4 regions of the Chitinophaga sp. NPDC101104 genome follow, and region 3 is predicted to be linked to each of the others. Evidence: riboswitches for the same ligand, from Rfam matches in the RefSeq annotation. Region 3 holds a riboswitch; each other region holds the start of a gene.

Region 1 (3,204 bases), 1.8 Mb from region 3:
GCTCCTGAACTGCAACGAACCTAATATTTCGTATTGCCTGGCGGCTTCGGGGAACTGCTTTTTCAGGATGTCCAGCTCCGGCCGCTCTTTCTCGGTGAGCCTGCCAGACAATTCCTTGCCGAGTAATTCCCAAAGCTTTTGTTCTTGTTCCATGCTGGAAAAAATCAGGTGGTTAATTAGTTAGACACGGTTTTTCGACCGTCCAGTTAAAAGACTTGAAAAAATATTTTGACGACCCGTCATTTACGGAGAAGGGGGATGCGGAACGGCTTGCGCAGGTCGATGGCGGAGCCGAGTTTTTTGAGGGCGATGGTGATCTGGGCGTTAACGGTGTTGACGGAGATATCGAGCACTTCGGCCACTTCGCGGTACGACAGCCCGTCTTCCTTGACGAGCTTGAAAATGAGCCGGCAGCGGAGGGGCAGCCCGTTTACCGCTTGTTCTATCTGGCGGAGGTTTTCGCGGCTGATGAGGGATTCTTCCGGAGACACTACGCAGGGCATGAGGGCGGCGTGCTGGTCGTCCAGTTCTTCGTGCGGGAAAAGCGAGCGGGATTTGTGGTTGAGGGCGGTGTTGCGGACGGCGGTGTAGAGATAGGTCTGGAAGTATTGGATTTCCAGGAGGCGGGCGCGGTTCTGCCAGAGTTTCACGAACACGTCGGCCACCACTTCTTCGGCTTCTTCGCGGGAGCGGACGAGCGCCGCGGCGAAATAAACGAGCCGGTCGCTGTAATGGGAAAAGAGCTGGCCGAAAGCCAACTGGTCACTGTTTTTCGCAATTCGGTCCAACAACTGCTCCATCCGCGGAATTTAACGTTACCTGCAAGTTACGGGAGGAAGCGACACGCTCGTGATACGATCTTCACATTGAAATCCTGTTTTTTAACCCTTTCCCGCGATTGCGGTTTTTCCACTTCCGTTCCAATGCGGGAACGTGGATAAGCCGGAGTCCTCACGGTCCCTGTTTTTCGGGTGTGGATATTGAAAAATGGAGATCGCTGCTCCGATACCTCCCATCCACCGGAAAGAAATGCATTTTTCCATGAATGTGCAAATAATTGGGTTTCAGTGCCCGGATCGACATACATTTTAACTGTGCTAATATGTGCCAGAAAATCAACACATTGTAAGAATTCCTCATAACAAATACCTGCATTTACGTGTGTAAAAGCCCCGATCCGCCGCCCCTGCGGCGTCTCCAAAGTTGTTGAGTTCTTTATCCACATATGGGGGTAACTTATGAATTTGTGCAGGGGGTTTGATCATTACATTTGCAGCAGTTCTTGACAACGATGTGCTGGCTTCCGGACGTGTCCGACGCGAGGAATTAAAAGGGAACCGTGTGCAAATCACGGGCAGACGCGCTACTGTAACCCCCTGTCAATGCCGGTTTCTACAAATTATGCCACTGTTCCGCGAAAGCGGGGCGGGAAGGCCCCCGGCAAGGGATAGCCAGGAGACCTGCCAGCACTTCGGACAACGTCAAAACCTTCGCGATCCAAGGTATTGGCTGACGGCCCCGCTACTTTCCTTACGAGGATGAGGGACCTTCGTCGCCCTTCGGATCACGTTCAATCACAAAACTGGCAACTAAAACTGGTTAACCATATAAAAAAACTTGTATGAATAACGAGAACGAGATATTACTGAAGGAAAACAAGGACAGGTTCGTACTCCTGCCCATCAACTACCCCGCTATCTGGGAACAATACAAACGCCATGAAGCCAGCTTCTGGACCGCGGAAGAGATCGACCTGTCGGGCGACCTGGCAGACTGGGCCAAACTGAACGACGGCGAGCGCCACTTCATTTCCCACGTACTGGCATTCTTCGCCGCATCCGACGGGATCGTGAACGAGAACCTGGCCGTGAACTTCATGAGCGAAGTGCAGATCCCCGAGGCCCGCTGCTTCTACGGGTTCCAGATCATGATGGAAAACATCCACTCCGAAACTTACGCCCTCCTCATCGATACATATGTGAAAGACCCCTCCGAAAAGGACCGTCTTTTCCACGCCATCGAAACCGTACCGGCCGTGAAGAAAAAAGCCGAATGGGCCCTCCGCTGGATCGAGAACGGTACCTTCGCCCAACGCCTCGTAGCGTTCGCGGCGGTAGAAGGCATCTTCTTCTCCGGCTCCTTCTGCTCCATCTTCTGGCTGAAAAAACGCGGCCTCATGCCCGGCCTCACCTTCTCCAACGAGCTCATCTCCCGCGACGAAGGCCTCCACTGCGAATTCGCATGCCTGCTGTACTCCATGCTCGAAGGCAAGCTGAGCGAAAAAGAAGTGCACGAGATCATCGCCGACGCCGTTACCATCGAGAAGGAATTCATCACCGAAGCACTGCCCGCAGCCCTCATCGGGATGAACGCCGACCTCATGAAACAATACATCGAGTTCGTAGCCGACCGCTGGCTCCAGGCACTGGGCGCAAGCAAGATCTACAACGCCACCAACCCCTTCGATTTCATGGAAATGATCTCGCTCCAGGGCAAAACCAACTTCTTCGAAAAACGCGTGGGCGACTACCAGAAAGCCGGCGTAATGGGCAACAAGGAAACACAAACCTTCAGCCTCGACGAAGATTTCTAGTTCATTCGTATAACCTCAATCAGCCATATTCATTTTTCACCCACTAAATTCATCACACTATGTTCGTTATAAAAAGAGACGGCAGAAAGGAAACTGTCAAGTTCGACAAGATCACGGCAAGGGTAGAGAAGCTGTGTTACGGACTGGCGCCGGAATACGTAGATTCAATAGATGTAGCGAAGAAAGTGATCCAGGGACTGTACGACGGTGTTACCACGAGCGAGCTGGACAACCTCGCCGCAGAGACCGCCGCCTCCCTGACGACCAAGCATCCGGACTATGCGCAGCTCGCTTCCCGCATCGCGGTGAGCAACCTGCATAAAAATACTTTGAAGTCGTTCTCCAAAACGATGAAGAAACTCTACGAATACGTTGACCCCAAAACCGGCAAAAACGCCGGTCTGCTGGGCGACGATGTTTGGGAGATCATCAAGGCGAACGCCGACATCCTCGACTCCACCATCATTTACGACCGCGATTTCGCGTTCGATTACTTCGGGTTCAAGACGCTGGAGCGCTCTTACCTCCTGAAAGTGGACGGCAAGATCGCCGAGCGCCCGCAGCACATGTTCATGCGCGTAGCTGTCGGCATCCATAAAGAAGACATCGAC
Region 2 (3,204 bases), 2.9 Mb from region 3:
TTCCGCAGAATATCGATGGTAGGGTTGTTGCCCCTCGTGTACAGGAATCCTTTGTATTCATCCCGCAACAAATCCCGCATCTCACCCACCGATTTGAACGCAAAGTTGCTGCTTTGCATGATGGGTGGTGCAATGGCATTGAAATACTGCTCCCGGTCTTCACCCAGTTGGTTTATTATAAATGAAAGGTCCATATGTCAAACTGATAGCGCTAACTACGCCGCCGTACGGCATAGCGCATGAAAAAATAAATGGGTAGCCCCGCTACAAACCAAAACATCCCTCCGAGCGCCTGGTTTAGATCTTTTATAAAAATATTGACGGTGACGAATAAATACACGGTGATGAAAATGGCGGGAACGACGGGGTAGAACTTCATTTTGTAGATGCCCGTTCCGTCGAGGTGCGCCGTTTTCTTCCGGAGCACAAATATCGTGGCTGCGGCTGAAGCAAGGCCAATTGAGTCAAAAAGCATGACATATTGGATAATATTGTCGAAGTTGCTGAGGAAATACAGCATGCCGACGATGAGCAGCGCGAAGGTGGTGAGCGCCACTTCCTGCACCTGGGTTTTGGCATTGACCCGCCTGAAAACGCCCGGCAGCACGCCATCTTCGGCCATGGCGTAATACATCCGGGGGTTCGACATGAGGTTGACGTTGGCGTATCCCAGTACCGACAAGAACAGCAGTACCGAAGTTACCTTGAAGCCATATTCCCCGAAAAATGCTTCGGCCATCCGGGCGGCGAGGGCTTCGGTGGTTTTCAGCTGCTCGAACCCGATCACTTTCACATAGGCGTAATTGACCGTGAGGTACAACAGCAAAATGATCCCGATCCCCAGCAGGATGGAGCGCGGCATGTTTTTCGACGGCTCGCGGACGTCTGACCCGAAGTTGATCGTTTGCTGGTAACCGCCATAGGTGAAGAAAACCGGCACGAGCGCGGCCCCGAAAATGTAAGCCCAGCTGTGTTCCGCCACCGGAACGCCTGCTATGGCCGGTGGCGCCACATGGCTGCTGAAGGCCGCCAGGCAGAGCAGCAGCACGAGGGTCATTTTAAAAACCGTCAGCACGTTCTGCCAGCTGGCGCTCATACGGATGCCGAGCATATTAATGATGTATAGCACGAGCACGGCCGTGATGGCGATGGTTTTGCGCCCGCCTTCGTGCTGCATCGGTCCGGGGAGGATGACGGGGCCGATGTATTCCGCTCCCACGATGCAAACCGCCGCGATGGAAGCGGCGTTTGAAATGACGAGGGTCCAGTTGATCATGAAAGAATATGCGGGATGGAAACCGACCGAAAGTACTTTATAAAACCCGCCTGCCACGGGGAACCGGGAGCCGATCTCGGCATAGGTGAGGGCGCCGCAGAGCGTAACGAGCCCTCCCAGCACCCAAACCATATAGAATAATTGCGGCGTGCCCGTTTCGCGGGCCACGCTGACCGGCGTGCGGAATATTCCCATCCCGATGACCAGTCCGACTACGATCATGGTAAGGTCGAACGGCCCGAGTTTCGGTTTGATGCTCATGATATACAAGATAACCGATTAACGCTGTATTTACCAAAATATGCGTAGGTTTGCGGCCGGTACACGGTTGCCAGGTCCCTTTCCGGGGCCGGCATTAATAGGGAATCCGGTGAAAATCCGGAGCTATCCCCGTAGCTGTAAGCCCGCATTTAACGTTTTCCAGGACCCCAGCCACTGTTCCGGCACATCGGAACGGGAAGGCCTCCCGGGAAGCGGGCGAAGCCAGAAGACCTGCCGCATACCATTTTTAATCCGCGCTTTCGGGTGAAAAGCGGAGGGCATATGCGGCATTGCTGCCATCATACGTACTTTTCAATTCTCCCCGGCGCCACTGATTTTTTTACAATCTATGGCCTACATGAAAAAAACACACCTGGTCCTGACCGCCGGCATCCTCGCCGCCGGGCACACCGCGCAGTCGCAAGACTCCACACAGGTTTCCCAACTCAACACGGTTGTGGTAACCGCCACCAAGTTCAACAAGAAACAATCCGAAACCGGTAAAGTGCTCACCGTCATCGGGCCCCAGACCATCGGTCACAACACGGGCCGCACCGTGGCAGACGTGCTCAATGAGCAGGCCGGCATCGTGATCGGCGGGGCTTTCTCCAACCCCGGCAAAAACCGCGAAGTCTATTTCCGCGGCGCTACCTCCCAGTACACCACCATCCTCATGGACGGCATCCCCGTAGCGGACGCTACCGGGCTTACTGGGAACGCCATCGACCTGCGCTTCCTGCCCATCGACCAGGTAGAACGTATCGAGATCCTCAGGGGAACGTCTACCACCCTGTACGGCTCGGATGCCATCGCCGGCGTGATCAACATCATCACCAAAAAAGGCGGCACCAAGCCCGTTAATGTTTACGGCGACCTGGTATACGGCTCCAACCGCAGCCTCAAAGGCTCCGCAGGCCTCCGCGGCAAGCAGGACAATGTAGACTACAACATCAGCTTCACCCACTTCACGACCGACGGTATTTCCGAAGCGGCAGATACGACCGGCACAGGCGATTTCGACCGCGACGGGTACACATCCAACGGCCTCAATGCCACCGTAGGTATCCAGGCCACCGAAAACCTCCGCCTGCAGCCATTCCTGTTCTTCAGCGATTATAAAAGCAGTTTCGACGGCGGCCCGTTCGTGGACAGCAAGCTCAACAAGAACAAATCCAACGCGCTGCATTCCGGCGTCCGTGCGCAATATGACCTTTCGAAAGGCGCCATCTTCGGGAATTTCGCGTACCAGAAAGTGACCCGCGACGACGAAACTGATTGGGGCAAGACCTTTACGGACGGCCGCGCCTATTATGGCGACCTGTACGGTCATTACGACATTACCAGCTGGTTCCAGGTGATGGCCGGCGCGGAATACCGGAAGTCCGAGCTCACCGATACCGCCAACTTCAAAGACGTGAAATACCGTACCCGGGAGCAGCATTCCACCAGTCCGTACGTAGCCCTGTTCCTCAAGGACCTGCATGGCTTCAACATGGAGCTCGGCGGGCGGTACACCCTTCACAGCCAGTTCGGCAACCAGTTCACCTACACCATCAATCCCAGCTACGTGTTTTCGGACAAGTTCAAAGTGTTCGCCAGCGTGGCTTCCGGGTTTAAAGCGCCAACGCTTACTTCACTGTACAGCATTTACGGCAACAAAGACCTGA
Region 3 (3,204 bases):
TCATGACGGGTACGGAAAAGCTGTACAAATTCGTGCACGACAATCCCTCCATCCGCGTCATGGACATCAGTTATGTGAACGATACCTCGATCATCCGCCGGAACCCCAAGGTGGCAGCGGTGAACAGCGCCATCGAAATCGATATTACGGGGCAGGTGTGCGCGGATTCCATCGGCACTTACCAGTATTCGGGGATTGGTGGGCAAATGGATTTCATCCGCGGCGCATCGCTGTCGGAAGGCGGCAAGCCCATCATCGCGCTGCCGTCTGTCACCAACAAGGGGATTTCCCGCATTACGCCGTTCCTCAAGGAAGGAGCGGGCGTGGTAACGACCCGCGGGCACATGCATTGGGTGGTGACGGAATACGGATCGGCAGACCTTTTCGGGAAGAACCTGAAACAACGCGCCAGGGCGCTCATCGGCCTCGCGCACCCGGACCACCGGGAGGCGCTGGACCGTGCGTACTTCGACCGGTTCCTGAAGGGGAAGGGTTGAAACAATCATTTTTCGGTATAACACCAGAAGGTGAAAACGGGCCGTTTTCACCTTTTTTATTTGCGGGAACGGCATGTTAATCCAACGGACGTAACTGCACGGCGCTGAGCCAGCCTGCCATGAACTGGAAGATTTCCGGGCGCTGGGGCTCGTTGTGCATTTCGTGGTAGAGGCCGTCCCATTCTTTGTAAGTGATAAGTTTTTTCGGGGCCATCTCCGCGAACCGGCGAGAGCCGTCTACGCTCGTGAAGCTATCGGCATTGCCGTGCATGAGCAGTGAAGGAATCTGAAGGCGATCGGCGTGACGGAGGCACCACCTTCCATTGCTCACTATAATATGCATGAGGCGCAAACTGGCGAAAGGGTGGCGCAGCGGATCGTTTTCAAACTTCGCCACTTCGTTCGCATCGTGCGAGATCTTTTGGATATCGAGCGGGGTTTTGACGCGTAAATGGGGCAGGAGGGATGCGCCTGTTTTCAAAATACCCCGCAGGAATGCGTTGGGCTTTTGCGGAAGGAGGAGCGCGGGAGCGGATATGACGGCGGCCTGCACATCGGGCTGACGGTGGAGAAGCAGGCCCGTCAAGAGCCCACCGCCCATGGAATGCCCGTAAAGTACCATGGGCGCGGGGTGCGCGTCCCACGTAAATTGCAGGAACGCTTCGAGGTAATCGAAAATTTCTTCCAGCTTCAGCGCATCGCCGCGCTTGCCGTCGCTTTTGCCATGGCCGTAATGATCGATCCCCGTTACCAGGTACCCTTCCTTATTGAAAAATTCCGCCAGCGGCGCGTAGCGCTCCACGTGCTCGCCGATGCCGTGGATCACGACCATAACCCGATCGTAATGCTCCCGCTGCCAGGTAATGCCGTGGAACCGCCGGCCCTTGAATTCCCAGGTGAAATCATGTTGCATACTCACTAATAACGGGCAATAGTCAAATTTGTTGGACACCCCGATGATACGAATCATTTGTTTTATTCCCACCAACACCGTAGGTTTGCATCGCATTTGGTTGCAGACCCCTCACCAGGGGCGCGCATTAAAAGGGAATCCGGTGCAAAACCGGAGCTATCCCCGTAGCTGTAATCCTGCATTCGCATTTACCGGCATCACTGCATGCCACTTTCCAAAAGAAGGGAAGGCACGCCGGTAAAGCAGGAGAGCCAGAAGACCTGCCTCATGTATTTACCATTCAACGCTTTCGGGTGAAAAGCCAGGGATGTAAAGCCTTTTACCAGGTATTTATATTCTTATTCGTATAACCCTCCATGCGCGTTGGGATCGTCCCGCGTCGTGCTCTTGCAAACTTGTTTGCGGGTATGATGCGTGCTTCCCGGATGGTTGTTTCAAAACAAATAAACCAACATATGAAACAACATGTACGCATTCTGCTCGGCCTCGCCTTCATGGCTACCGTAGCCGCCTGTAACAAATCGGACGATGTAAGGCCCTCCGGCCCCAGCGTCCACATCGCCAAACCGGAACAAACCATCGCCGTTGGCCAGGAGCTCGAGCTGAAACCCGAGTTCACGCAGGACCCGGGGATTTCCTTCCGCTGGTCCCTCAACGGCGAAACCATCGGCGATAAGGCCACCTACACCTTCAAACCCCGCGCGCATGGCGACTATAAAATCACTTTCGCCGCTTCCACACCCCACGGTAAAGACTCCGCGGTATACAACATCACCGTGCTCGGGCAATACGCCAACGGCGTGCTCGTCCTCAACGAAGGCTGGTTCGGCACGCAATCCGGCAGCGTATGGTTTTACAAATACGGCGCGGATACGCTCGTGCCCTGGGTATATCATGCCGCAAACATTGGCAAAAGCCTCGGCGGCGTGATGAACACCCTGCAATACGGCGCCATCCATAACGGTAAACTGTACCTGGTCGTGAAAGCCGGCGGCCCGCTGGTGGTGACAGACGCTTCCACGCTCGTGGAAACCGGCCGCGTGGAGAACGCTGTTTCCGGCAAAGCGATGTCATTCGTAGGGCTCGACGCTACGCGTGGCCTCATCGGGGCAGACGACGGCATTTATCCCATCAACCTCACGTCGCTCGCCATCGGCAGCAAGATCGCCGGCGTATCGGGCGCCATCGGCAACATGGTAAAATCCGGGAACTACGTGTTCGCACATAGCAATAACGACGGCATGATCGTCCTCAACGCCACCACGTATGTCGTGGCAGGCAAGCCTTTCAAGGCTACGGTCGGTTTTGTGACGGGAAAGTACGGGAGGATTTACGGCGCGAAGGATTCCCTCCTCATGTCCGTTCACCCCACCACTTTCGTAAAAGATTCCGTGAAAATGCCGTTCGCTTCGGTGAACCCTTTCGGCGCGTGGAGAAGCGTACAAATGGCGGCATCCACCGTCAACGACCACATTTTCATCATCCAGCCCGCCGCCAACTGGCAATACGGCACTAAATTGTACCGATATGTGGTGGGCAACGCCGCTTCGCTGGCCACGCCTTTCATCACCCTGCCCGCCGGTCAATATTTCTACGGCTCCGGCGTGAATTACGACCATCATACCGATGAGCTCGTGATCACGACGATCAACGGACCGTATACCGGGAGCGAGAACCGCGTGCTGTTCTACAACGCCCAAACCGGCGCCTTGAAGAAAACGATCCGATACGACGGATGGTACTTCCCTGCCATGACCGTTATTCAACCATAGCCATGAAATCCTACTGGAAAAT
Region 4 (3,204 bases), on a different contig from region 3:
CGGAAACGGGCATTCCGACGTTGTGCAGCACGCCTGTGCGGATGGCCGCTGCCAGCGTAGCGGGGGACGCATGGCCCGTGATATCGAGGAAGGCTTCGTCGATACTGTAGACCTCCATTTCCGGCACGAAGCCGGCGAGCACCTGCATCACGCGCTGCGACAGGCTGCCGTATAAGGTGTAATTCGAGGAAAAGACCGCGACCTGGTTCCGCTCCAGCAGGTCTTCCATGAAGAAGGCCGGCGCTCCCATGCGGATGCCGAGGGCTTTCGCTTCTTCGGAGCGGGAGATCACGCAGCCATCGTTATTGCTGAGCACCACCACGGGGCGGTGAAGGACGGCGGGGTGGAAGAGCCTTTCGCAGCTCACGTAAAAATTATTGCAGTCAACCAGGGCGATCATGATGCTAATTTCATTAGCAAATATAGCTAAAAATATTGGCAAATCATCCGAAGTGCGCCACGATCGCATCGGCGATGCGGCCTACCAGTGCGGAATCCGGCGGGGTAGGGCCCTGAGAGATGGCGCGGAGGCTGTCTTCCTCGTCCAGCTCGAAGATCACCAGCCCGTCGCCCGTATCGACATGAAACGCCATGCCATAGCCTTTCACGAAAGGCTTCACTTCGAAGCGGCGCTCGTCCACCGAAATGGTAAAAATATCCATGGGGCAAATATCCGCCTTTCCGGGTATAAATACCTTATGCCAGGTGGTACGGGGTTGATGATACAAATGAATTGGTGTATGAAGATGGAGCGGGGGATTTCCTGACCGGCGCCGGTCACCTGCTGGGGGGAGCCGTGACCGGAGGGCCGGGTGAGGAAAGAAGAGGCGCGTCAGTTCACTAGCGCCTGGATTTTTGTGGTCAACTCGAGTGGACTGAAAGGCCTTATAATGATTTCTTCCGCTTCCATGCCGAACCAGGAAGAAATACTGTCCATAACGAAATAGGCGGGCAGTATCATGATAACAGGCAAACTACGCCGCCCGCGCTGGGCGCGCAATTGCGCTGAAAGTTCTTCTAAATGGGGGAAAGGCAGCTTCAGATCGGCGATCACCAGGTCGTAATCATACGTCCCCAATAACATGGCCGCTTCTTTTCCGTTGTATGCCAGATCTGCATGGTGTCCTTCCTTCTTAATGATCAGCTCTACTACATGGATCATTAATAAATCGTCTTCAATTACCAATATCCTTTTCATATACGAGTCGCTGTTGCCCACTGCAGCACAGGCATACGAAGGCCTGCCGCAAATAAAGCGGTACGTTAGGTACATGCTGCTAAAGTGGAAGTTTCAATAAAAATAGAGGCGAGTATACAGGTATACGTCTGAATCTTTTATATGGCTTTCCGGTAATATTCAATCTACTAGGTATAAGCCGGTCAGACCCAACTTTGCATATACTGTGCCAAAGTTTTTATTGGTTAATGCGCATTAACAAGCCCGGCGGATAGGTTTTGAATGCGGACATTCCTATCTTTGGTCCCGAGTTCTTTACCCAATTCATATTTTCCATAGCGTGGTAGCCGGCGAAAGCCGGATTTAAAAAGGAACCGTGTGCAAATCACGGGCTGTCGCGCAACTGTAAGTAACTGCCAGAGTTACCGCCCCAGGCGTTCATTGTCCTGACCTGAACAGGATGAGAAGAACGGCGGTAATGTTACAAGCCAGGATACTTGCCCGCTATGAAAGATCTTGCTTTCGCGATTTGAAGCAATGGTCGGGACCGTCATGGGCAACGTATGCCCCGCCGTTCCATGCCTACTCACATTTCCTGAAAGCATACGAAAACCGTAAGGAGCATTAATCCACATTAATGTCTTAAAAACGTTTTTGCTATGCTGAAACACACCCTCGGCTACCCGCGCATGGGAGCCCAACGCCAGCTCAAAAAAGCTTGCGAAGCGTACTGGCAAGGCCGCATCGGCCGCCAGGAACTGACCGTTGCCGCACAACGTCTCCAGGAAGAACAATGGCGCCTGCAACAGGCCGCAGGGATGGACCTCATCCCCTGCAACGATTTCAGTTACTACGACCATGTGCTCGACATGTCGCTCCTCGTTGGCGCCATTCCCGACCGGTACGCGCCCGTGGTCACAGACGTGCCGCAGAACACCGAAACCGATCTCGCATTCGCCATGGCACGCGGATGCCAGGAACATGGCCTCGATCTCACCGCCATGGAAATGACCAAGTGGTTCGACACGAACTATCATTACATCGTGCCGGAATTCCGCAAAGACCAGTCTTTCCGGCTCTTCTCCAACAAAGTCTTCAACGCCTTCGACGCAGCGAAGCACCAGCTTGCCGCTACGCCGAAACCCGTGCTGATCGGCCCCGTTTCCTACCTGCTGCTCGGCAAGGAAAAAGAACCCGGGTTCCACCGCCTCAGCCTGCTGCCCCGGCTGCTCCCCGTTTACATCGAAGCCCTCCAACGCCTGCGCGACCGCGGTGCCGCCTGGGTGCAGCTCGATGAGCCCTTCCTCGCCACCGACCTCCCCGAAGGCGCGGCGGAAGCTTACTGTTACGCCTACACGGAGATAGCGAAACATTGCAAAGGCCTCCGCACCATGGTGACGACCTATTTCGAAGGGCTCCGCGACAATGCGGGACTGGCCGCCTCCCTGCCCGTGTGCTGCCTGCATATCGACCTGGTGCGCGACCCCGCGCAGCTGGAACAACTCCTGCCGCTGCTGCCGCCGAAAATGTCGCTGTCGCTGGGCCTGATCGATGGAAGGAACATCTGGAAAAACGATTACCGCCGTTCGCTGCCGTTCATTCAAAAAGCGGTCAGCCAGTTGGGGGAAGACCGGGTGATGATAGCCCCGTCGTGCTCCCTGCTGCACACGCCGGCCGACCTGGAGCTGGAAACGCAGCTCGATGAAGAACTGAAATCCTGGATGGCGTTCGCCCGGCAGAAGCTGCAGGAAGTGGCGGAGCTGGACAGGATATTCCATGGCGAAACATCCTTGCTGGCGGCCAACGAAACGGCCATCGCCGCGAGGGGGGCATCCACCCGCATCCACAAGCCCGCCGTGAAAGCGCGCGTGGCGGCCATTTCGGAGCGCGATGCGCAACGGGCTTCCGGTTTCGTGCACCGGCAAACATTGCAGCAGCGCAGGTTCCGGCTGCCGATGTACCCCACCACCACGATCGGTTCTTTCCCGCAAACGGCGGATATCCGCGCGCTGAGGGCCGCATTCAGA

The links. Region 3 has a riboswitch for cobalamin ahead of ACQKLP_RS13945 (DUF5074 domain-containing protein). Riboswitches for the same ligand answer to the same signal wherever they lie in the genome.
Region 1: another riboswitch for cobalamin. It lies ahead of ACQKLP_RS07115 (ribonucleoside-diphosphate reductase small subunit); the one in region 3 lies ahead of ACQKLP_RS13945 (DUF5074 domain-containing protein).
Region 2: another riboswitch for cobalamin. It lies ahead of ACQKLP_RS02625 (TonB-dependent receptor plug domain-containing protein); the one in region 3 lies ahead of ACQKLP_RS13945 (DUF5074 domain-containing protein).
Region 4: another riboswitch for cobalamin. It lies ahead of metE (5-methyltetrahydropteroyltriglutamate--homocysteine S-methyltransferase); the one in region 3 lies ahead of ACQKLP_RS13945 (DUF5074 domain-containing protein).

What each region holds. Positions count from the first base shown of each region.
Region 1 covers NZ_JBNNSF010000001.1:1,722,573-1,725,776, reverse strand. Annotated here, with positions in the region: gene ACQKLP_RS07130 (FecR family protein) at 1-153, opposite strand, end outside; gene ACQKLP_RS07125 (RNA polymerase sigma-70 factor) at 240-800, opposite strand; gene ACQKLP_RS07120 (hypothetical protein) at 827-1,225, opposite strand; cobalamin riboswitch at 1,281-1,482, shown strand; gene ACQKLP_RS07115 (ribonucleoside-diphosphate reductase small subunit) at 1,622-2,593, shown strand; gene ACQKLP_RS07110 (ribonucleoside-diphosphate reductase subunit alpha) at 2,653-3,204, shown strand, end outside.
Region 2 covers NZ_JBNNSF010000001.1:600,721-603,924, forward strand. Annotated here, with positions in the region: gene ACQKLP_RS02615 (trans-sulfuration enzyme family protein) at 1-194, opposite strand, end outside; gene ACQKLP_RS02620 (APC family permease) at 212-1,537, opposite strand; cobalamin riboswitch at 1,585-1,790, shown strand; gene ACQKLP_RS02625 (TonB-dependent receptor plug domain-containing protein) at 1,896-3,204, shown strand, end outside.
Region 3 covers NZ_JBNNSF010000001.1:3,488,254-3,491,457, forward strand. Annotated here, with positions in the region: gene ACQKLP_RS13935 (acetyl-CoA hydrolase/transferase family protein) at 1-497, shown strand, start outside; gene ACQKLP_RS13940 (lysophospholipase) at 574-1,410, opposite strand; cobalamin riboswitch at 1,491-1,692, shown strand; gene ACQKLP_RS13945 (DUF5074 domain-containing protein) at 1,866-3,182, shown strand; gene ACQKLP_RS13950 (TonB-dependent receptor) at 3,185-3,204, shown strand, end outside.
Region 4 covers NZ_JBNNSF010000004.1:61,104-64,307, reverse strand. Annotated here, with positions in the region: gene ACQKLP_RS24030 (Y-family DNA polymerase) at 1-400, opposite strand, end outside; gene ACQKLP_RS24025 (hypothetical protein) at 444-662, opposite strand; gene ACQKLP_RS24020 (response regulator transcription factor) at 833-1,198, opposite strand; cobalamin riboswitch at 1,501-1,696, shown strand; gene metE (5-methyltetrahydropteroyltriglutamate--homocysteine S-methyltransferase) at 1,837-3,204, shown strand, end outside.